DNA from 2 places in the Alkalibacterium putridalgicola genome. Region 2 is predicted to be linked to the other one. Evidence: riboswitches for the same ligand, from Rfam matches in the RefSeq annotation. Region 2 holds a riboswitch; the other holds the start of a gene.
What was found. A riboswitch is a leader RNA that binds a small molecule or an ion and turns the genes downstream of it on or off. The one in region 2 is predicted to bind thiamine pyrophosphate.

Region 1: another riboswitch for thiamine pyrophosphate. It lies ahead of thiT (energy-coupled thiamine transporter ThiT); the one in region 2 lies ahead of AB4027_RS01530 (YkoF family thiamine/hydroxymethylpyrimidine-binding protein).

Annotation. Positions count from the first base shown of each region.
Region 1 is NZ_CP162615.1:1,617,357-1,629,360, forward strand. Features, by position in the region: gene AB4027_RS07625 (V-type ATP synthase subunit K) at 67-543, opposite strand; gene AB4027_RS07630 (V-type ATP synthase subunit I) at 544-2,517, opposite strand; gene AB4027_RS07635 (hypothetical protein) at 2,504-2,830, opposite strand; sodium ion sensor (DUF1646 type) at 2,872-2,918, opposite strand; gene AB4027_RS07640 (DegV family protein) at 3,034-3,906, opposite strand; gene AB4027_RS07645 (hypothetical protein) at 4,057-4,386, shown strand; gene cls (cardiolipin synthase) at 4,552-6,006, opposite strand; gene thiT (energy-coupled thiamine transporter ThiT) at 6,095-6,658, opposite strand; TPP riboswitch at 6,738-6,844, opposite strand; gene AB4027_RS07660 (ribonuclease J) at 6,861-8,543, opposite strand; gene AB4027_RS07665 (biotin--[acetyl-CoA-carboxylase] ligase) at 8,851-9,831, shown strand; gene AB4027_RS07670 (TraX family protein) at 9,882-10,472, opposite strand; gene pnp (polyribonucleotide nucleotidyltransferase) at 10,618-12,004, opposite strand, start outside.
Region 2 is NZ_CP162615.1:283,169-295,172, reverse strand. Features, by position in the region: gene AB4027_RS01595 (glycoside hydrolase family 1 protein) at 1-1,057, opposite strand, end outside; gene AB4027_RS01590 (cyclophilin-like fold protein) at 1,263-1,757, opposite strand; gene AB4027_RS01585 (SDR family oxidoreductase) at 1,800-2,540, opposite strand; gene AB4027_RS01580 (DapH/DapD/GlmU-related protein) at 2,565-3,125, opposite strand; gene AB4027_RS01575 (LysR family transcriptional regulator) at 3,241-4,107, shown strand; gene AB4027_RS01570 (hypothetical protein) at 4,247-4,381, opposite strand; gene rpsI (30S ribosomal protein S9) at 4,511-4,903, opposite strand; gene rplM (50S ribosomal protein L13) at 4,917-5,360, opposite strand; gene AB4027_RS01555 (GNAT family N-acetyltransferase) at 5,757-6,371, shown strand; gene AB4027_RS01550 (hypothetical protein) at 6,528-6,725, shown strand; gene AB4027_RS01545 (energy-coupling factor transporter transmembrane protein EcfT) at 6,797-7,507, opposite strand; gene AB4027_RS01540 (ABC transporter ATP-binding protein) at 7,504-8,970, opposite strand; gene AB4027_RS01535 (ECF transporter S component) at 8,963-9,550, opposite strand; gene AB4027_RS01530 (YkoF family thiamine/hydroxymethylpyrimidine-binding protein) at 9,547-10,176, opposite strand; TPP riboswitch at 10,218-10,321, opposite strand; gene AB4027_RS01525 (mechanosensitive ion channel family protein) at 10,485-11,396, opposite strand; gene AB4027_RS01520 (glycerate kinase) at 11,484-12,004, opposite strand, start outside.

The DNA of each region.
Region 1 (12,004 bases), 1.2 Mb from region 2:
TTTTTTACGAAGAGTATAGACCTGAAAAGGACTATACTCTGTTAAAGAAGTGATTCTATTTTGGTATTATAAGATAATCATTACTAAGGAAATAACGAAACCTAGAATTGCGTAAGTCTCAACCATCGCTGAGTAGATGATCCCTTTAGTTGTATGTTCTGGTTTTTGAGCCAAGATCTGCATAGCAGCTGCAGAAACGCGTCCTTGGTTACCACCAGAAGATAAACTTGTGATCCCAACTGGAAGACCAGCCATCAATAAATACCATCCTTGAGATACAGCCATGTCAGGAGTGATTTCAAGCAGGATCAACAGCCCGATTACGAAACCGTAAAGACCTTGTGTTGCTGGTAGCATTTGTAGTACCAATGCACGACCAAATGATTCTGGTTGTTCTTTAGTTAAAGCTGCTGCTGCTTCACCGGCAGTTGAAACCCCGCGTGATGAACCGATTCCTGAAAAGATAACTGCTACTGCAATCCCTATCGCCGCAAATACCTGACCCATGTTGTCTCCGAAAAGTGTTTGTACAAAATCCATAATTTATTCCTCCATTTTATAATTAGCTTCTTTTTTTAACCATATATGTTTTTCAAGTGTTCTCAGAGGAAGCAACGGTTTGCCGCCACCCTCAAAGAATTTACCGAAAAATTCTACATATTGTAACCTAGATGAATGAACATACGCACTTAAGAAAGCCAGTGCAATATTTAAAGCCTGTAATGCAATGATCAGTACGACACCGACAGTGAATCTGATCAACGGTGGCAAGAAACCGATGATCAGGTTAAATGCCATAGCAATGTTCGCACTTGCTACACCAAGAGCCATTAATCGCGTATAACTTACGATATCTCCGATATACCCAGAGACTCCATATAAGTTATATAGACCGAGTCCAAACCCAAGTCCTTTGTTCTTGCTTGAGATAGTGGAAACGACTAGAATACCGACTACATTGAGCAATGCCAGACCAATACCGATTTGAGACAGTAAAGAAATATCCCAGACCATTGACCCTAGCACATAGAGCACGACACCTACGAGCATCATAGCCCATGCATACCCATCGATATAACTTGAGGCTCTCTGTCCTTGACGCCCTTTGATGATACCATTCATGATCAAGCCGAATACCAACTGGAAAATTCCGATGGCGACGGAAATAATCATGATTTCAATTACATCGTCTTGAAGAGAAAGCACTTGTATGGGCAGTTCTATCCCGAAGAAACTTCCGAAAAATAATCCAAAAGCCATAGTCGGATACGAAAGTATATACAGGAACTTGAGAAATCTTTTTGTAGACCCTTCAATGTTAAAGTATTTTAAAGCACCAAACGTTGCAACCCATAATATTAGACCATAACCCAGATCGGCACCGATCATCCCAAAGAAAATCAGAAAGAACGGGAACATATAAGGAGTAGGATCGACTTCATTGTATTGTGGGTAACTGAACATCTCAGTGATCATTTCAAACGGCTGGATTAATTTGTTGTTCTTAAGAACAATAGGTACATCTCTGTATTCTTCCATCTTAATTTCATCCGTGAGTATAACAACATCGTTTTCGCCGACTGCCAGGTTGATGCTGGACTTCAATTCCTCAACTTTTTCTTCCTCTATCCATCCAGTCAACATGAACAAGTGAGGACTATCGACTAGGATATCCTTCGCTTTGTTTCTTTCGGATAAATTGTAGTAGTATTCTTCCGCTAACTGCAAGTCTTTATAAACTGACTTCCAGCCTTCCATTTCTTTTTTATGATCAGCCAGCGTCTCTCTTTTTTCTTTCTGTTCCAGCAGATTTCTGTACAGCGCATCTTCCGGCAGCATTTCGTAGTCATAGTTTAGTTCTTGAAAACTGTACTGACTGATACTATCCGTCAATGTTTCCACATCATCTTTAGGAAGAATAAAGAGATACGCCACTTCATCACTGCGTCTGTAAACTTCCTCGTAATATATCTTGCCATTTTCTTTCAATGTATCGATAAGGGGCTCGGCATGCTCTATATCCACCGTACCGATCATGATGTGCATCAGGTTGAACCGGTCGACTTCATTCGGCATGAAATTAAGTCCCCGCCATTTTCTCAGGAACTGTTCTTCTTGTTTTAATCTTTTAAGCTCTTCGCCGAGTGTATTTATTTCCTGTTCTTTAACTGACACAAGATCGAGTGATGTATCTATATTCGCCGCCTCAACATGTGTTTCCAATTCGGAGAGCGTATAAACGTCTCTTTTAGATTTCAGTTTTTCGATCAGTCCCGGCTGAATAACATAGTCATCCAGGTAATCGATAGCATACTCGATATCCTGAAGTTTCCCCTGTAGATCCTGGGTTTTTGAAACAGGTGTTTCTCTTATGAACTCTTTTAGTAAATCTTCATCGTCTTTATCAGCAAGTGAAGTAACTTCGAGACTCTGCATCTCCTGTACTCTTTTTAAAACATCCTCTTTATGAGCATGTTCTGCTAATAATGTCAACTTTTTCATTTTAGCTATTGCCATATCGACGCAATACCTCCTCTGCTATTCGATTGGCTAACACATCTTTTTTTTCTTTATAAGCAACATCGAACTTAACGGTCTCAGCCTGAACGGCTTCTTCCATTTCCTGCTCATCTTTTTCCAAGGCCTGTCTCATTTCATCGTGTTTCTTTTCCTTGTAGGCTTCCACTTCCTGTTTCGTGATTGCCTGATGATGTGAGATTTCCTCTTCTTTTTTTGCATTTATTTCCTTGATTTCCGCCTTAGCGTTAGCACGCAGTTCTTCTACTCTCGCTTCAGCTTCTTTAACATAATTTATAGCTTCCCGGTTCATTTTCTTCCCCCTTTCAAAAAAAGTGGGCGCAGCTAACAAGCTTCTTCTCACCCCAGAAGAAATTATCCTTGAAAGCTAACGCCCAACCGTATAAAAATTATTATTTATGTCTTACTCTAGAATAATACCATACAACATATGACTTGTCAACTAGTATACTAGTTTTCCGGGTTGGGTTAAGCTTATTGTATTAATTTATGGAATCAGTCTGTTCGACTGTGTCCATAACTGAAAACAGCAATCGAGCCAAAGCCTGTATGTGCCGCTACTGTCGGACCATAACTGGAAACAATCATTTCTTTTGGACTGACTCTTTCAAGTATTTTATCCCTGATCAAGTCAGCTTCCTCTTGTACACCGACATGGCCAATGAAAATCGAGTGGTTTTCAGGATCGTTCACGCCCTTGATCGTCTGTTCGACAAGATAGTTTAGGGATTTTTTCCTGCCTCTCAATTTAGTAGCTGGTACAAGTCTGCCTTCGGGATCCATAATAAGGATCGGTTTGACATGAAGCAGAGAACCGACTGTAGCAGCCGTGGAAGAGATTCTGCCACCACGATGCAGGTGCTTGATATCATCGACTGTCACCCAGGAATGATAATTCAGTTTGTTTTCTTCCACCCAGTTAATGAGTTCTTCTTTCGTATACCCTTCTTCCTGCTTCTGGACCGCCTCATAAACCAGCAGCCCTTGCCCTAGACTGGCAGCTTTCGTGTCTATAATATCTATATCCACTTCACCAAACTCTTCCTCGAGCATTCTTTTAGCCTGAACGGCTGAGTTGAATGAGCCTGACAGAGCTGAAGAAAAAGCTAAATAAAGAACCGGCATCCCCTGCTCAATATAATATTTGAATTTCTCTAAGTATGAATGCACGTTGACTTGAGAAGTGGAGGCCGTTTCTCCTTCTTTGAGACGTTGAAAAAAATCCTCTTTATCAAATTTTTCTCCCATGTCATCTGCTAATTCTTCATCGCCGATTCTAATAGTAAAATTGACGATCGCCAGATTATATCTCTCGACCAGCTCTAAAGGCAAATCACTACAAGAATCAGTAATAATCTGGTAGTTCATATTTTTTATCACCCCTTTTTCACTACACTTTATATTATACTTATTCCGTCAATAAATAGAAACAATATCCACTAAATAAAATAAATTCCATTGACGAATGTATGTTCGTTAGATATAATATAGGTAACATATGTTCGGGAGAGGATAAATATGAACAGATTAGCCGAGAACAGACAGTCCATCGTTCATTACTTGAAAAAGGGATACGGTTCGCTATTTCCATCCATTACTAATGTTCAGCCCCAGATGCCTAAAGAACAGATCACGACTTTTTTAAAACAAGCGGTTAAAAATCGGTTCCTTGTCGCGATACAGGTCAATCCTACTTCGCAGTCAGAAAGTATAAGTGAATTTACAGGCATCGCTTATTTTTCACCAAAAACGACTCAAGTCATTATCAAGTCAGAGCTTCAATCTATTACTTACTTGATCAATGCTCGAGATATCAGGCATATCAGACGATTATATAGACGAAAATAAAATGCTGGAGAAAGTTGACAAAGGTCGTATCCCTTTGTTCGCTTTTCCCAGCATTTTTATATTTATCCTTCTCTATACACGCTGACCTTAATGTCATCACTATCTTTAAAATGATCTTTATCGTCTCTTTTGATCGCATTACCCCGTCTGAAAGTTCAAGCCACCTTATAGAATGGGAGAAAACAAACGGCTGAACTGCTGTTTGAACAGTTCCCACGTGGAGTAGCCGTCGACGATTTCTTCGGTAAGTAAAAACGACTGCGCAGCATCTTTTTTAAAGAGCTGGACCTGACTCTGAGCCAGCACCCTGTCATAAATAAAGGCATTGACTTCGAAATTCAGTTTGAAACTTCTGATATCAAAATTGGCTGTGCCTACTGACAGGATTTCTTCATCTATGACGATCGTCTTGGAGTGCAGAAAGCCATTGTCATAGATGTAAACTTCCCCCCCATAATCGATCAGTTCTGCAGCATAGCTCAAGGTCGCCCGGTAAATAAAAGGATGGTCAGGCTTGTTGGGAAGCATGACCTTGACATCGATCCCAGACAGGATCGCCACTTTAAGGGTTTCCATCAATGCTTCATCAGGTATGAAATAAGGCGTTTGAATATAGACAGATTCTTTGGCCATACTGATCATTTTGATGAATCCTTTTTTAATGGCGTGCATCTCGTTGTCCGGTCCGCTTGAGACGATCTGCAAATCTGTATCACCTTTTAATCCAGAAAATGGAAAATAACTTTCGTCATATTCGATCGTTTTTTGTTTTGTCGATGCATTCCAGTCCATCAAAAAGCGTGTCTGGAGAGAAAGTACGCCGTTCCCCTCGATCCTTAAATGAGTATCACGCCAGTACCCCATCTCTTCATACAAACCAAGATAATCGTCTCCGACATTGAATCCACCAGTATAAGCAATTTTTCCGTCAATCACCACGATTTTCCTATGGTTTCTATAATTCAGTCTTAAATTGATAAGAAAAAAGCGGGAGCCAAAAAAAGGTTCCGCCTGACCGCCATATTGACGCAGACCATCAAAAAAATGCTTACCCAGTACTCTTGCACCCACAGGATCATAGAGTACCCTTACTTTAACACCTTGCTTTGCACGGTCTTCCAGTGCTTTAAGCAGTTTCTTTCCTATCGAGTCCCCCCGAAATATATAATAGGTCACATGGATATGATCTTTTGCTTTTCTGATATCTTCCAGCATCTGATCAAATTTATCATTGCCGTCATTTATCAGTTTCACTTTATTTCCTTTTGTCAGAACTGCCTGATTCCCGTTTAGAAATAACTGGATAAGTTCAAAGGTCTTGTCCTGATACTTGGATTCAGGGACATCAAGATTTTCTGTTTCTATCAACTTTTTCTGTGACTCAACTAACTGGACCATTCCGATACGTTCCTGAGATTGAATATCAAATATTTTTTCTTTTGATATTTTCCTCCCTAAAAACAAGTAAATGACGAACCCAAAGCCTGGCAGCATGATGATCACCAGCAGCCAGGCCCATATCGCTGCAATATCTCTTTCTTTTTCACGAAAAACGGTAAATATGGCTAAGGCTGAATTTAATAGGATAGTTATCCAAAAAAGTGCAGAAATAATGTCCATGTTTGACTCCTTCTAAAAACCTTCATTTCTTTTAGTTTACATTAGCTCTGCACTCTCTGTCTAGAAATATAGACGGTTATCTGACTCATTATTTTTTCGGATGAAAGATAACAGGTGAATTTCTATAAAGTATCAGCATGACGATCATAGTCACAAATCCGGTCACCAGCATACTTAAACCGTTCATAACGAGTGAAAACAATACCGCACTCATTCCCCAGAGAGCATAATCCCCCCAGAAGATCCAGCCGGCGATAAAATGCCAGAAATAGCGTCCTAGAGCTCCGAAAAAGACGGCGACGAGAATGTAAAATTGAACAGTTTTGTGATTATTTAAAGAAATATTCTTCAGTATGTCTTTACTGTAGAAGCCGGCCAGTCCAACAAAGGCATAAGCCAGCGTATATTCGATCATGACCTGATAAATATTCAGCATGTATACTGAACCAGTGACAAAATGCAGAAGCCCCCAAAGAAAACCAGCATACAGGCCCGGTACGAGTCCTCTTCTGATCGCATAGAATGTCAGTGGAATCATTCCTAGAGAGACACTGAATGATGATCCGATACCTGTCGGAATAAATGATAAAACCATCGCTATCGCGGCAAATAATGTCCCTTCCAAATAAATACGCAGTTTTCTGTTTTGCATAAAAAATCTCCTCCATAGTCTATAACTGAACTAGGAGGAGATTTCAGGCTTACCTGAGCTAGAAACCCAGAAGCTTTAGTTCTCACATCAAGTACTCTTCCTACGCACGCATTAACGTACAGGTTCAAAGGGTCTAAACTTTCAGTTCACTCTCAGTCAATATCATTGACTCCCCTAGTACAGTATGATTATTTAATTAAATTTATCTGTTGAAGCGTCTGTTCTGATTGACTTCCATGATAACAGGAAGAATGATCGGACGTCTCTTTGTTTTTTTCCATAAATGACTATTCAATGCTTCTCTTATATCATGTTTGATCGAACCCCAGTCGAAGTCATTGTGCTTGAGGTTCTTCTTCACGATGTCTTTAACAATGTCAGAAGATTCGTCTATCAAGTCCTGACTTTCCTTAACAAAGACGAAGCCTCTTGTAACAATATGCGGATTTGAGACGATTTTCTGTTTCTTACGGTCGATCGTCACTACGGCAACAAAGATCCCGTCTTCAGACAACAGACGTCTGTCACGCAGGACGATATTTCCGATATCCCCGATGCCGATACCATCGATCAGTGTGTTATCTGCAGATACTTGTCCACTTTGAGTCATTTTATTTTTAGAATAGCTTACGACGTCCCCGTTGCTCAAGATGAAGATGTTCTGATAAGGAATACCTGTTTCATGAGCTAAATCGGCATGCGCAGCCAGCATTCTATACTCACCCTGGATAGGAATGAAATAGGTCGGTTTCAGCAGGTTGATCATTAACTGCAGATCATTTGGCGTGGCATGTCCAGAAGCTTTCATATTATCTGAAATCTGTTTCACCGTAGCTCCTGCACGGTAGATCAAGTTTTCAGTTTCTGCAACCATCACTTCCATTGCTATAGAAGGACTTGTCGCAATAAAAATCAGATCCCCCTCTTTAATGTTGACTTGAGGGTGGCTGCCTGCGGCCATACGATTGAGGGTTTTGATCGGTTCACCTGCAGCTCCCGTTTCAAGAACCAGCACCCGATCATCATCATATTTACCGATCTGGTCGACCGGTACGATCAGGTCTTCATCCGGCAGTGTCAGTTTATTCAACTTCATAGCTGTTTCAAGTATAGCTTCAAGATTCTTTCCGGTTATAAACACTTTTCGATTGGAGCGATGTGCCGCATTCAATACCTGCTGGATACGCAGAATGTTACTGGCTACAGCCGCTACAATGATCCTGCCTTCAGTGTTCTGGAATGTATCCAGAACTTCTTCCTGAACCTTTTTCTCAGAAACGTTTTCATATGGGCTTTCTGCTTCTCCCGAATCACTCAGCAGTGCGAGGACGCCTTCTTTACCTAAATCGGCTATTTGAGACAAATCGCTGCTGTACATATCCTGGGCACTTTGATCAAACTTAAAGTTACCGGTGTAGACGATGTTTCCTTCTTCAGTCTGCACAGCGATCCCCATAGAGTCGGGAATAGTATGTGTTGTACGGAAGAATTTGACCAGCGTACCGTTAAAATCGATTTCCGTTTTCTCATCAATGACGTGATAGTCATCAAATGAGGGTGTCAGGCTCGATTCATTCACAAATAATTTAGCCAGTTCGATCGTCAGTTCTGAACCGAATACGGGTACTTCAAATAAATCAAGGAAATAAGGCAGTGCTCCGATAGCATCTTCGTGGCCATGTGTCAGAAAGACACCGGCTATTCTGTCTTTATTCTCTTCTAAATAACTAAAATCAGGAATAACGGCATCGATACCGAAAAGTTCATCTTCCGGATAAATCAGACCGCAGTCAAGGACAAAGATATCCTCTCCCGATTCCACAACGTATAAGTTTTTACCATTTTCTCTTACTCCTCCAAGAGGAATAATTTTTATATTACTCACTATTTTTTCCACCTCTAAAAAGCTTTTTCAGCTTGTTTTATTTATAGTTTTTTTCACCTATGTATTGCCCGTTCGTTCACACTCGTATTTAAAGTATAGCACAGATAGGGTCATTTTCATACTCCGAGGCTATTTCAGTTCTTCACTACTTACAATACGGATAAATCTCGTTAGCATCTGTGAGTGAAACTCTGCCTCCCTTATCCTCCGCTCTCCAAATGCCCCTTCACTTCTGATAGAATATATACAAGACCCGAATATCCTGTAATTGTTTTTACAGATATTATTATTAAGGAGACCCCAAGACATGACTTTTAAACAAGATATTATCGATGCACTGACCTTAGCCTATCCACAGATACTTACATTTGAGAACTTGGCCAGTGAGCTCATGGCAAGCCAGGAAAGGGTAGTGAAGTCTGTTACTGAGCTGCAGGAGCAAAATTATCCGATCAGCACACAAGGTAGAGACATTCATTTAGCTTATCCCCTGCTCTCCGTTCCGGCCATTTTAAAGCAGCTGGAGACTGATTTTATAGGTAAACCTGTTCAGCTGCACGCCAGGCTGGACTCAACGAACAGCTACGCAAAAGAAAATCTGACAGATCTGATAAACGGGGAAATCATCCTGGCACATGAACAGACTGCCGGTAAAGGACGACTGGGCCGGAACTGGACATCTCCTGCGGGTGCCAGTATTTCCTTATCGCTCGTCCTGAAATCGGATATTCCTTTTGAAAGGATTCCACTGCTTACCCAGCTGACAGCTGCCTCACTTGTAAAAGCACTGGACGCATGGGCTGATGTGAAAATCAAATGGCCGAACGATATTATTCTGAACAACAAAAAAATAGCCGGTGTCTTAGTAGAGACTGAATTTTCCGGCCGTTCTCTTAAAGGTATCGTTATTGGGATCGGGATCAATACAAACGTGGATCAAATGGACATACCGGAAGACCTGCAGAGTAAGGCAACCTCGATCAGAGAAGAAAAGGCTGGAGAGATCGATCCCAATAAGCTGGTAGCCCGTTTTCTAAAACATTTCGAAAATTTCTATGTAGCTTTCCTGGGTTCTCAGCATACTGAACCTTTCTTATCTATCTGCCGAGAGCAGTCTGTCCTGATCGGAAAAGATTATTGGATCATAGATAAAGAACAAAAAAGAAAAGCGTCTATCAGAACGATCGATCCAACAGGCGGGCTTGTCGTGACCTATCACGATACAAATAAAACAGAAGTCATCACCTCTACTGATCTCTCCATTCGTGGAGAACACACCTATGTTTAGTATTTGAAAACCAGCAGACAGTCTTTGCTGAGCTGGATTTCTTCATTTTTTTAAAGACTGGCAGCGATCACTATCAAAACCAGCTGGTGCAGCGGGTAATAAACATAAAAAAAGTATCTCGGCAGTTTAGGAAGTTTCAACCCTTTGTCCATAACTAAAAGTGGAAGGGACAACAGAGAAAAGAGCTGGATCGATGCCCCTACAAGCAGTTGTGTCAGCGCTGCAAGGCCAGTCCCCTGAAGCCAGCTGCGTTCTTTCAGCCAGTATATGCTCCATCCGAGCAAAAACCCGTAGATACTGTACTCAGCAAACACACTTAACAGAGCGAACACCAAAGTAAACTTTTTAAATCTCAACGATAAAGAAAATAAAGCTAGTAAGAAGAGCACATTGACAGTATTTGGAGTAATTGGCATGGACAGGATCCCAAGCAGGATCAATCGAAATATATAGCTTCCATAGTAATGTGTCCGTCTCGTTCCTTCTATCGTACTGTAGAGAAAACAAGGAAATGCGATGCGGCCGATAATACGTAATAGCAGCAGATTCGGAAGTAAAAAATACCCAATATGATCGATAGTCATTGTGAGTATGCCTACCCATTTTATTGTATTCAACTTGTGACTGAACGTTTTATCCACACTCTCTGCTCCTTTTGTATCATTTTTTGCCCGTACTGTCTGTACCATTTGTTCTATTTAATACTTTATAGTAAAAGAACCAGAAAAACAAAAAGCATGTCTCCCGTTTTATGAGAGACATGCTTTTTCTGCTTACTGTAGAAAATTATTTATTCTCTTTTTCTTCTTGTTCTGCCAGAACAGCTTTACGTGATAAGTTGACTCGACCGCGATTATCGATCTCTGTTACTTTAACATCAAGTTTGTCACCGACAGAAATGACATCCGAAACATTTTTGATGTACTTGTCTGACAATTCAGATACATGGACCAAGCCATCTGTACCTTTGATAATTTCGACAAATGCCCCAAAGTTTTCGATACGCTTAACTGTACCGGAATACACTTTACCGACTTCGACTTCTTCTGTCAGTTCTTCGATGATCGTTATGGCACGTTTGATTGCTTCGGCATCTTGACCGTAGATCGAGACATTGCCTTCTTCATCGATATCGATTTTAACACCTGTTTCATCGATGATGCCATTGATGGTTTCTCCACCTTTACCAATGACCACTTTGATTTGAGCCGGCTTGATCTTGATCGATTCGATCTTAGGCGCATACTGACTCAACTCAGAACGCGGTGCGTCGATCGTTGCTTCAAGATTGTCCAGGATCTCAAGTCTTGCTTTTTTAGCTTGAACTAAAGCTTCCTCAAGGATCTCTTTCGTGATCCCTTCGATTTTGATATCCATCTGCAGGGCAGTGATTCCCTGACGGGTACCGGCTACTTTAAAGTCCATATCCCCCAGGTGATCTTCCAGTCCCTGAATGTCGGTCAAGACAGTGTAATTGTCTCCCTCCATCACAAGTCCCATGGCGATACCGCCGACTGGTGCTTTGATCGGAACACCTGCATCCATCAGTGCCAGCGTACCAGCACAGATACTTGCCTGAGATGATGACCCGTTTGATTCAAGCACCTCAGCTACTAAACGAATGGTATATGGGAAATCTTCTTCGTTAGGAATGATCGGCAGTAAGGCACGTTCTCCTAAAGCCCCGTGTCCGATTTCTCGACGACCCGGTCCTCTGACTGGACCTGTTTCTCCGACAGAGTAGTTCGGGAAGTTATAGTGATGCATGAAATGTTTGCTGTCTTCGCTGCTTAATCCGTCGATGTGCTGATGTTCTGTCAGCGGTGCAAGCGTTGCGACAGATAATGCCTGAGTCTGACCTCTGGTAAACAGACCTGAACCATGGACACGCGGCAGTATCGTTACTTCTGAATCAAGCGGTCTGATTTCATCCACTTTACGACCGTCTGGACGTGTATTTTCTTCAGTGATCAGACGACGCACTTCATCTTTTTCCATACCATTGATGATCGCTTTGACATCCTTGATGACAGCTTCATAATCCGGTGCATCCATATATTCGCTTTCATACTTCTCAACGATTTCATTTTTAAGCGCTTCTGTTTTTTCAGCACGTTCCTGCTTGTCAAACGTCTGGATCGCTTCTTTCATCTTGTCATTATATTCATTGACG
Region 2 (12,004 bases):
CTATCTGCCAACCCCATTCACTTGATTCTAAGAAGGGATTACGTACACCTTCCATCAAATTACCGGCAGCAGGATCTGTCGCTTCTGAATTTGTTTCATCGATAGCCATACTCATGTAATAACTAAAACCAATGTAATCTACAGTGTTTTCCTTTAATAGTTCCTTATCGCCTTTTTCCATTATCGGCATTTTTGCATCATAATGCTGTAATAACTGACTGATATATGTGGGATAATACCCTCTTACCTGAACATCGCTAGTAAAATAATTAAATACGCGCTGTTTAAATTGAGAAGCAAATTGATTACTGGGATTACTGTCAAAAGCATACATAGGAGCATAAATCTGCATACAGCCAATCTGAATATCCTTACGTAACCTTTTCCCGATTTTCACTGCTAGAGCACTGGCAACAAATTGATGATGCCAAGCTTGAAATCGATCAGTAAAATTATTCGCACCCGTTTTAGGAATCAGCCCTTGAGAAAGAGCCGGGAATTCTATTGCGGAATTTATCTCATTAAAAGTCATCCAATATTTCACTTTAGAAGCAAACCGCTCGAACAATACTTCTACATAACGTTCATAAAAATTTATCAATTCTCTATTTTTCCATCCACCATAATTTTTTGCTAAATGTAAAGGCATTTCATAATGAGAAATCGTTACAACCGGCTCTATATTATATTTTAGACATTCCTCAATCAATGCTTCGTAAAAAGATATTCCCTTTTCATTTGGCTTTAATTCGTCTCCTTGTGGGAAAATGCGACTCCAGGCAATTGAAAAACGGTAAGCTTTAAATCCCATTTCAGCGAATAAAGCTATGTCTTCTTTAAATCGGTGATAATGATCGATTCCTAAATGGTTAGGGTAATAGTATTTATCTGTATCTATATCCCAATCGAATTCAAGAGAAGAAATAATCGAAAATCGGTTTTTCCCTCCTGGCATCGCATCTGCAACAGATAACCCCTTACCATCTATGTCAAATGCACCTTCACACTGGTTTGCGGCTGTAGCACCACCCCATAAAAAATCTTTTCTAAATTCCATTTTATTCCTCCTCATATTATAAGTGTCGTGCTGTTACGTTAAGTTAGTTTTACTGATTTTATCGATACCCTCTTTAGTGAAATAAATTGGCTGAAAATACACTTATTAATATAAGCGTTACATGAGTATTCTTTACACTTTCGGTATGAATTTACATTTTGTTAGTCTTTTTATTACTCTTTTTTGGCGATTCATACTGCTGCCTTCAGTTTAAGACTTCTACTTCTACATCCCCAGTTCCCAGCGCTTCCTCTAAACCTGCTACGTTTTCTATATGTCCAATTTTCGTATAGGAGTAGTTCGTCGAAAAAGATTTATAAAAAATCACTAACGTTTGATTACCGTATAACATGACGTCTCCCGCTTCTATATTGTGAATATTCACTGCATCTGTTGCTACGCTTTGAGGGAAGGTATAATACTTCTCGTTCTCGTTTAAGTCAGTCATGGTGAAGCGACCTGGTAATCGTTCAATTACATCCTCTGCTATAGTACTTCCTTCTAAAATAACTGAAAATTCTGAACCATTCATATATAGGGTTACCACATCCTGTTCATCTCCTTCTAAATCCGCCTCTACTTCATCAATTTCAACTTGCTCTTCCAGTGATTCATTATTCGATTCAGGATCAGTTGAATCGGGTTCCGAAACTGTTTCAACGCCACACGCACTTAAGAAAAAGGCGAACAGTATCATCATCCACTTAAATTTCCGATTTTTTTCAAGACCAACCACTCAAACTTAAATTTTCTGGTTTAATGGGCGTAACAGTACCTCGCTGATCGTTACATGGTCTGGCTGTTCGATTGCATATATAACAGCTCGGGCAACGTCTTCTGATGTCAAACTGTTTCCTGTCTGATCTGCAGTTTTTTGCAATTCATTTTCTAAAGACTTATCTCCAACTGTAGAAAACAACTCTGTGTTGACCATCCCTGGCGATATTATCGTTGATCGTATACCATTTGATAGCTCTTCTTGTCTTAAACCTTCCATAATTGCACGTACCGCAAATTTAGTCCCATTGTATACAGCAGAGCCTGGGTAAACCACATGGCCGGCAACAGAATCTGTTGTAATAATCAAACCCGATTTCTGTTTATGCATAATCGGTAACACAGCTCCAATGCCATTCAATACACCCATCACATTTATATCCAGCATGCTCTCCCAACTTTCGTACTCAAGTTTTGCTAAATTCCCTTGAGGCATGATACCGGCATTATTAAACATCACATCGATTCTGCCGAATTTCTGCATAGCAAGATCAATGACAGCTTTAACGTCGTCACGATTTGTCACATCAGCTGCCTGATACACTACATTTTCTCCTAGTTCATCAGCTAAACGTTTGATTCGTTCTTCACGGCGAGCAGCCAACACTACCTTTGCATGACTGTTCGCTAATAATTTGGCTGTTGCTTCCCCAATACCTGATGAAGCTCCCATAATAACGACGACTTTTTCTGATAGATTTGACACAGCAATTCTCCTTAAGATTAATTTTTATGATTCGATCTGTTTGATTATCTTTGCGGGTGAACCGGCAACGATCACATTCTCTGGTATGTCTTTCGTTACAGTTGAATCGGCCGCAATGATTGAGTTTTCACCGACCGTAACCCCCGGTAATATGGTAACATTTGCACCTATCCAGGCATTTTTCCTTATCCTGACCGTCTGAACATTTAACCCACGGCGTTTTTTGGGGTCAATTAAATGATTGACCGTTATAATTCGACTCATTGGTCCGATCAGTACATTATCCTCGATCACAATCCCTCCTAAATCCACGAATGTGACGTTTTGATTGATGAAGATATTTTTACCTAATGTAATATGTTTTCCAAAATCAGTATAGAACGGCAATGAGACAGTAACCGTGCTATCAACTTTTTTTCCTGTGATCTTTTCTAAATAAGCTAATATATCCTGAGGGTTACGGTAACCTGTATTAAGTTCAGCTATAAGTGGCTCATTCTTATCTTTCGCTTCATGTATTTCTTTATAAACAGTGGAACCTGCTAAGATTTCTTTTCCAGCTATTTGTTCAATTAGCGTATTCATCGACACAAAAACCTCCTCACCATTATTGATATTTTGAGTATACTCGGTTATACTCATGATGAATAATACTTATATCGAATGTCTATGTATTCTTTTAAGTTATGGGAGTGATTATGTGGATTTAAGGGTACTAACCTATTTTTTAACTGTCGCTAGAGAAGGAACGATCAGTAAAGCTGCGGAGGTTTTACATCTATCCCAACCAGCTTTATCGAAACAATTGAAAAGTTTAGAGGAAGACTTAGGCGTACAGCTTTTTGAACGTGGAAATCGTGGAATCACCTTAACGGCTGACGGTATTTATTTACAGAATCGCGGAAACGAAATTCTCTCTTTAGTTGACAGCACCACCTCGAATATCCAGAAAAATAACGTTATAGGTGGAGACATCTTTATTGGGGGAGGAGAAACACAAGCTATTGAGTATGTTGCAGTTATTTTAAATGATTTAATAAACCATTATCCTGACATAACTATTCATATGTACAGCGGAAATGCTGATGATATCAAAAATAAAATCGATAAAGGTCTTTTGGATTTTGGGTTAGTCATTGATCCGGTAGAAAAACAGAAATATGAATACATCAGATTACCGCAATCAGATTGTTGGGGTATTTTAGTCAATGAACACCATCCATTAACACAAAAAGAATATGTATGTCCTAATGATTTATTAAATCAACCTTTGATCATTTCTAATCAGTCATTGGTGGACAATCAACTTGCAGAATGGTTAGGACAAAATCTAAGCCATTTCAATATCGTAGGAACTTACAACCTTCTATATAATGCTTCTCTCCTTGTTAAAAAAGGCGAGAGTGTCGCACTATGCATTGATGGTATCATCAATACAAAAGACAATGGTCTGAAATTCATCCCGTTCTCTCCTCCACTGACCTCCAGTATTAATATTATCTGGAAAAAGAACCAACTATTTTCAAACGCTGCAAACCTTTTTCTTCAAAAGGTCACTCAACAATAATTTGTCTGCAGTTTTTCTGACCATACAAGACTTGTCTCTAACTGTTCAGTTCACCCTCTATACTATTTAACTCTCGTGCTTTTCTATTCCAAAAAAGGCCCATACCTAAAGTGCTGGTATGGGCCTTCCTAAATTCAATTTACTTATTAAAAATGATCGGAGCTTTTCGCATATATTTCTGATCGTTTTTTGGTGTCTCGCTTTGGATATCTCTTCCGCCGCTACTTTGCTGTTTCTTTTTAATGACTTCTAGCATTTTCTCTTTTGCATTCACATTTCCCACCGCCTTTTATTATTGAGTCTATTTCTTTTAATTTCAACACATGGAGAGAGGTATTGCCTCATGACTAAAAAAAGAACCCCTTCGAAAAGGAGTTCTTTTTGATATTCGCAAAATGTAAGTTTAACGTTTTGAGAATTGTGGAGATTTACGGGCTTTCTTAAGACCTGGTTTTTTACGTTCAACCATACGTGGGTCACGTGTTAATAAACCAGCAGCTTTAAGTGGGCCGCGGAAATCAGGGTCTACTTGTAACAATGCACGAGCGATTCCGTGACGAGCAGCGCCTGCTTGTCCTGCAAATCCTCCGCCACTAACATTGATTCTAATGTCATAGCTTTCTACTGTATCAGTAACAGCTAGAGGCTGTCTAACGATTAAGTGCAAGTGTTCAAAGTTTAAATATTCAGTAATATCTTTTTTGTTAAATGTGATTTTACCAGAACCTGGAGTCATGATTACACGAGCTGTCGAGTTTTTACGACGACCAGTTCCGAAATATTGTACTTGTGCCAATGGATGTCCCTCCTTAAATTAAGTTAGTGATGTCTAGTACTTCTGGCTGCTGAGCTTGGTTGTTGTGCTCAGGTCCAGCGAATACGTGTAATTTTTTAAGCTGTTTGCGTCCTAAAGCGTTATGAGGAAGCATACCTTTGATTGATGTTTCGATTAAACGTTCAGGTTTTTGGGCACGCATAGTACCAGCAGATACCTGTTTCAAGCCACCTGGGTGTCCTGAGTGACGAGAATAAATCTTGTCGCTTGCTTTTTTACCTGTTAATTTAACTTCTGATGCGTTTACTACGATCACATGGTCACCCGTGTCAACGTGTGGTGTATACGTAGGTTTGTTTTTACCGCGTAAAATAGATGCTACGACAGTTGACAGACGTCCCAAAGGAATATCTGCAGCGTCGACGACATACCATTTACGTTCGATGTTGCTTTCGTTAGCCATAAATGTTGTACGCACGATCTTAACCTCCAAATTTTCTTTTTCAAGTTTCAAATTCACTAATTGTTGCTTTCCCTATCTTTTTTAGTACCGTTAAAAAAAGTATATGAGAAAGTCTTCGTTGTTTGTTCCAATAACAAGTTTCCGAGGCCTGTAGTGGCGGCAAACAATACCGTCTAATAGCTTACCGCGAATGCGGTGAAAAGTCAACCGTTATTTTTAAAAAATCTTTTTTCTACTCTCCTGATTTATTGCCCTGTACGCCGTTTCTTAAATGTCTTTTCACCCTTATATATCAGCCTTATATGACTTCTATTTTCTATAAGTGTGGTAGAATGATCGTACAGTGTATTTCATATATAGTGCTGCTTTTCTTCTTCAACTATTTAATCGCTCGAGAAAGGGGTATAAAAAATGTCGAACGAATGGTGTTCAAGGTATTTCATTTTCAAAGATATGGATTTTGATTTCTGGAAAGGCGACCGCGTACAGCTGCGGGCGATGAAAGAATCGGACGCCCTGTTAAGAAACGAAGAAACGCGTGACAGTAACGGTTTCAGACTGATGAACTGGGGTGTCGAGGCACCCAAAAGTCTCGAAATGGATAAAGCCGACGTCGCTGAATGGATCGACTATAAAGACTTTGAGAAGGGTATTATGTTTGCCATCGATAATCTAAAGGGCGAGCATGTCGGAGCTATCTATCTCAATTCGATCGATATGAAGAACGGGACATTCAGTTTCGGGATCCGCATCTACCGGCCTTTCAGAAACAACGGGTATGCCCAAGAAGCCATTCGTATTGTCCTGCGGTACGCATTTTTCGAACAAAGACTTCAGAAATGCAATTCGGGCTGCATCGAAGGAAACCTCGCTTCCCAGAAAATGCATGAAAATGTCGGCTTCGTTGTTGAAGGAAGCGTCAGGCGTTCTATTTATATGAACGGCCACTACTACAACGATTTGAAGCTTGGCTTAACGGTGGAAGAATTCGTCGAAAACGAGAAGGCCTATTCAGATTCAAAATAAAACTGTATTCAACTTCTAGTCGTTCGTTGTCAAAGGATCATTCCCGATGACGAACGACTTTTTGTGATCCACCTATTTTAAATCCTTTAGCACCCTTGTATTAATGTTATACTTTATGTATATATTTCATATAACATTAAAAAAGGAGGAATCAGTTTGTACCTGATACTGTCTATTTTCATTTCAGTTTTACTTACTTATGTTTTATTTTTCATAGGAGACTTCGGCATAGTAATAGGCATTGGCATTCTGTCCGGTATTTTATTCAGGGTCGTCTTTTTACTGGAAAGCATCAATAAGCATCTGGTGAGTCAGAGTGAACCTGTGAACGACCCACTACCCAGAAAGCTGTAAGAACTCGCTTTACATATTCACATAAAGGAACACCCTCCGGAAAATTCCAGAAGATGTTCCTTTTGATTTGTCTATACAAAAACGAATCCCAAAGCCACAATCATGGCAGGCAGGCCGACCGCAAAGAGGATGTCTTTAGCTTTGACGGTCATCTGACGCTGCATCACACGGTCTTCACTGAAGCCTTTGGACTCCATGGCCAGAGACAGCCTTTCAGACCAGCGGATCATGCGGATCAGCATCGTGAACAGCGGTTTGGTATCAAATGGCTTGACCGGTATGTTCCGTACTTGAAGAGCCAGTTTGGAGTTCTCGTGTTCTCTCTGGATCAGCGAAGTCAGATTGATCGCTGACAACACGGCATAGCCCATTTTCATCGGCATCTTAGCCTGCTGGATAAAACTGGCGACCAGTTCCCTGGCATCTGTGGTCAGACTGTAACTGATCCCAAGCATGGCAAAGGACAGGATACGTGTCCCGAGAGTCAGACCGTTGACCACATCCCGGCCGCCTCCTGACACTGCTGCACTGTTTGAGGCCGCGAACTGCGCCTGTTCTGAACTGAATAGCCAGCCGGTGAAGAAATAGCTGAGCGAAATCAGCGCAATCGGCAGCAGGGCTTTAAGCAGCGTTGCCGGATCTGTTCGGCTGGACGTCAATAGAAAGAAGGCGCAAAGCAGGGCAACGATGAGATTGATTTCCCACCTGAATGTCAGGCCCAGCAGGATCGAGGCGGCAAGTATCCCAATGGTTTTTACTGTCGGATTGATCGCATCGATCACCTTACCCGCCTCACTTTCTTCTCTTTGATTTCATAGATCTGGCTGGCATAGGCATCCACCAGCTCGCGGTCATGGCTGGTAAACAGACACGTGACGCCTTTCTCGCAGAGTTCATGCAGTGTGTCCATGATCTTCTTCCCGTTTCTGGCATCCTGGCCATAGGTCGGTTCGTCGATCAAAAGTAAATCCTGCTCTCCGACAGTCATGCATAGAACGGCCAGGCGGCGCTGCTGTCCCTGACTCAACAGCCAGGGCGACTGCCCCGCTTTATCCTCGAAGTGGTGCTGATTCAGGATGTCTTCTGCCTGGCTTTTCGCTTCTTCTTCTTGAGCCAGTTCCCAGGACGTGAGACTCAATGCCAATTCATCCACTACGTTGGTTTTGACGAACTGCAGGGACGGATCCTGGAACACCAGCCCGATCCTGGCATAAAGCTTTTTCGGCTTCTGTGTCTTCACACTCTGCCCGTTAAGGAGGATCTCTCCGGTATAAGGTGACACATTTAAAATGGCTTTAAAAAGCGATGTCTTCCCTATACCGCTCGGTCCAACCAGGGCTGTCAGTGAGCCTTTGTTCAAGTTGAGCTGTGCTTCTTCGATCAGGGTATTGCGCTGTTTCTCTTTTCTGAAAAAAGATTTCCTTACTGTTTTTTCGTGGTATATCGATACCTTGTCCAGCTCCAGAAGGATTTCTTCAGACGCTTTGTTTCTTTCTGGCATGGACATTTCTTCCACAAGGAGTCCCGCCTCAGTCAGAAGTCTGTTTTTCTGTTCTTCTGAACCGATCAGCGACAGGTCGTGAAGCTGCTGCTTGTCGTCGAGCATGAGCCAGCGGTCGACCCAGTCCCACCTTTTTATATGGTGATCGATGATGATGATCGCTTTCCCTTTATCCGTCAGTTCTTTCATATAGCGGATATAGTCCTGCATCGTGTCTTCATCCACATTTGCGAACGGTTCATCCATGATGTATAAAGGAACATCCACCAGGTCCGCACAGACAAAGGCCGCACGCTGCAGCTCACCGCCTGACAGATCATCAAAGGACCGGTCCAGCAGATAGGTCAGATTGAAGTGTCCGGCTTTTGCTTCGATGATAGCATCCATTTCTTTTGCATCGACACGGCTGTTTTCCAGACAGAAGACCATCTCTTCGCGCAGGGTCTTCATACTGAAAGACAAGCGGGCATGCTGGAAAATCGTCCGGACAGACGTTGACCGTTCAACGACCGACTGGTGATGGACGTCTTCATCATTGATCTTGATATGCGAAACGATCTGCTTCCCGCCATTTTCCGGAAAGTAGCCGTTAATAACATTAGCCAGGGTACTTTTCCCGCTGCCGCTACCTCCGCAGAGCAGGATGATTTCACCAGGAAACAGGTCAAAACTGACCGAATCCAGACGCTTTTTTCCGCCGATCTGAAAGGACAAGTCTTGAACAGATAAGGTCGGCTTACTCATTGACCTCACCAGTATCAAGGTTCTGATTCAAAATGCCCGCTTCATCCAGTTTGTCGCAGATGAGCTTGGACAGATAGCCTGTGAAGAATAACGAACTCAACAGACGCACCACGAATATCGCCGCAACGATCCGCCAGTCCATGGCCAGGTAGTTGCTTCTGAAACCAGTCCAGAGAAAGGACAGCAATGTGGCAGAAAACGCAGAAAGCATGGTGATTCGATAAGAATACTTTTCATATTTGGTAAAGGTGAACGGCAGCTCCACACCCACACCCTGGATAAAGGCAGAGACCAAGACCATGACACCGAACATGTTGCCTAAAAGGACTTCGATCAATGCCGCGATCACTTCGGTCACGATCCCGACGACAGGTTTCCGGATGAGATAGGTCGTGATGATCGCCGCCATGAACCAGATGCCGTAAAACGGTTCATAACCCAGTATCCCTAAGCCCATAGGCGTCAGTACTGTCGTCAAAGCGGTGCCGGCATAGACAGCCAGAAGATAGATGATCCCGAACAATACAGAAATCAGGGCCATCAGCAAATAGTCACGCAAGGTCAGTTTGTTTTTATTCATTTGACTTCTCCTTCCGGTACGTTGCAGAGAAGAGTGAACTGGCTGACATAGTGACTGACTTCCTTGCCGACAGTGTTCGAGACGTATTCCAGGTAGTCAAAGACGTCCTGAACGCTTCCGCCCAAGTTGGTCCCGTAGTGGCCGGAGCCTGTCACGACACCGCGGTCGATCCCTTCGTTGACGACCTTTTCGATCGTGCCCATGTAGTTGTCTGAGCCCATCGGATAAAGGGCAAATTTCCCAATGACTGGAAAATCGATGTCCTGCGTTTGTTCTTTATTTACTCGCGGATTTTCGAGTGCGAGCGTATAATCGCTGTCGCTGTCACCAGGGCACCCTTTGGAAACCGTTGCTTCCAGCGTCATGTGCACGCCTTCTCTGTGAGCATATACATACGCGGCTTTCAGTGCATCGAACACCGCTTCTTCTTTTCCGCGATAAACCGTTGAGATATGGTCCGTTTCCGCCCATACTTTCGATAAATCGACTTGCTTTATTGCATCTAGAATAATCGCGACAAAATCATCACTCATCGGTGACAGATTGAATCGCGCGCCTGTAATTCCCATAGTGGAACCAGGCTTTCCAGCAGAACATTTTCCGTAGTTGACATAGTTTTTTGACATGAAAAAAACTCCTCCTAACGAAAAAAATCCATAGGAAAGAGCCATCAATATATAGATCTCCCTACGCAGCCATTACGCTGATCAGGTTACTGGTCTGATATACATCACTCTCAGCCTTCTTGAAAAGACTCCCAGGATCATTCGTATTTAATTTTTTTGGTACATGAAGACTATAACAAGTGAAACGTATAAACGCAACACAAACTTTTAAATGTCAGAGTATGTTTTGTCCCTTAGGCAGAACTTAGCTGCTTTCAGTCCTTCTTATACACCCTGTTCAAGATGAGTGATCAGGCGTATACGTCTGATCATTCATCCCTCTCATATCTGTTCCACTCCCTATTTTTCTCATGCACGATCTCAAATGTTTCCGAGGCTAATTCAATTTTGTCCGCAACGTCTTTAAATTGTTCAAGAATTTTCGTAAACATACGGTCTCTGATTACCCGACGCTCTCTTGTGTTGACCACATATCTTAAACTTAAAGTTATCCAGTTATCATCAAAAGAAATGTAGATTTGCGGTTTTAATGAGGCACTTTCTATCCGGTACCGCCTTTTCATTTCAGTCCACTCCGCTTCAGCACGAGCATTGTAAGTTCCTATCGTATCCACGGCGATCCCCATGACGATTTCTTTGGCTAATATAATATCCGAGCCGAAATGCAGCGGGATATGGATTTCGTCCCATATAAACTCGAATTCAGAAGAGTAATTATAGACGGGAGACGTAAAGATATAACTGTTGGCAACACGTACCGTACGGCCAGAATACTGATCCCCATCGACCCACTCGCCTAATTCCATCAGTGTTGTACGGAGCAGACCGATGTCAACGACATCCCCTCTTGTTCCTCCCAGAAGTATGCGGTCACCGGTTTTAAAAAAGTCTCCGAACATGATCGCGAACCAGCCTGCAAAACTGACGATGACTTCCCTTAGTGCATAGGTGACCCCCGCACCCGCAAGCCCGATAGCTGTTGTAAAACCGGTCAAATCGCTTCCGAATATATAGATAAAGGAGAGTCCCAATAGGAAGTTGGTCACCCACCTGCCGATTTTTCTAGTGACATACCATTTATCTGAGCCCTTGAACCGCTTATACAGTCTATTCAGCGTAAACCGTCTAATAATAAGGACCAGAGCAACGATTAAAATAAATATGATGATATTCGATATCAAAGGATATGCTTCTGCGTATTGCGTGATCCATTCTCTCATGACCCGGACTCCTTTAATAAGCCGTTATTGTGTGACGTCGTACTTTAATGATAACAGTTTAACCGTTTGAAGTGGATTATAACGCATTTACTTTCCGAAAAATTCACCTGATAGACTGCCTCCAACTCCCATCAAGTCAATGCTCAGTCTCACCGCTTTTTCGAGCAGCACCGGGCCCTTTTCCATCGCTTCCTCCAAAGTCATCGGTGCATCTACGATGGGGATCAAAGCATGGATGTTCTCTTCTTCAATCTTGGTCCGTTCACTGTCTATCTTCCCAGCAAATAAAAGGACCGGCACTGCAAACTGCTTAGCCAGGCGGCTGATTCCGACGGGGACTTTCCCGCCAAGTGACTGGTTATCAAACTTCCCTTCGCCGGTAATGACCAGATCCACCTCTTTGATCAGAATTTCAAGGTCTCCTTTTTCAGCTAACAGAGACAGCCCGCTCTGGAATTCACAGGGGAAGAAGGACAAGACAGCAAACCCTATTCCGCCGGCCGCTCCTGCCCCTTCCGTCTCCCGTTCATCTTTACCCGTCACCTTTGAGACGATATCGGCATACCGCACCATCGCTTTGTCATACTCTGGAAGCTCATCTGAACTAA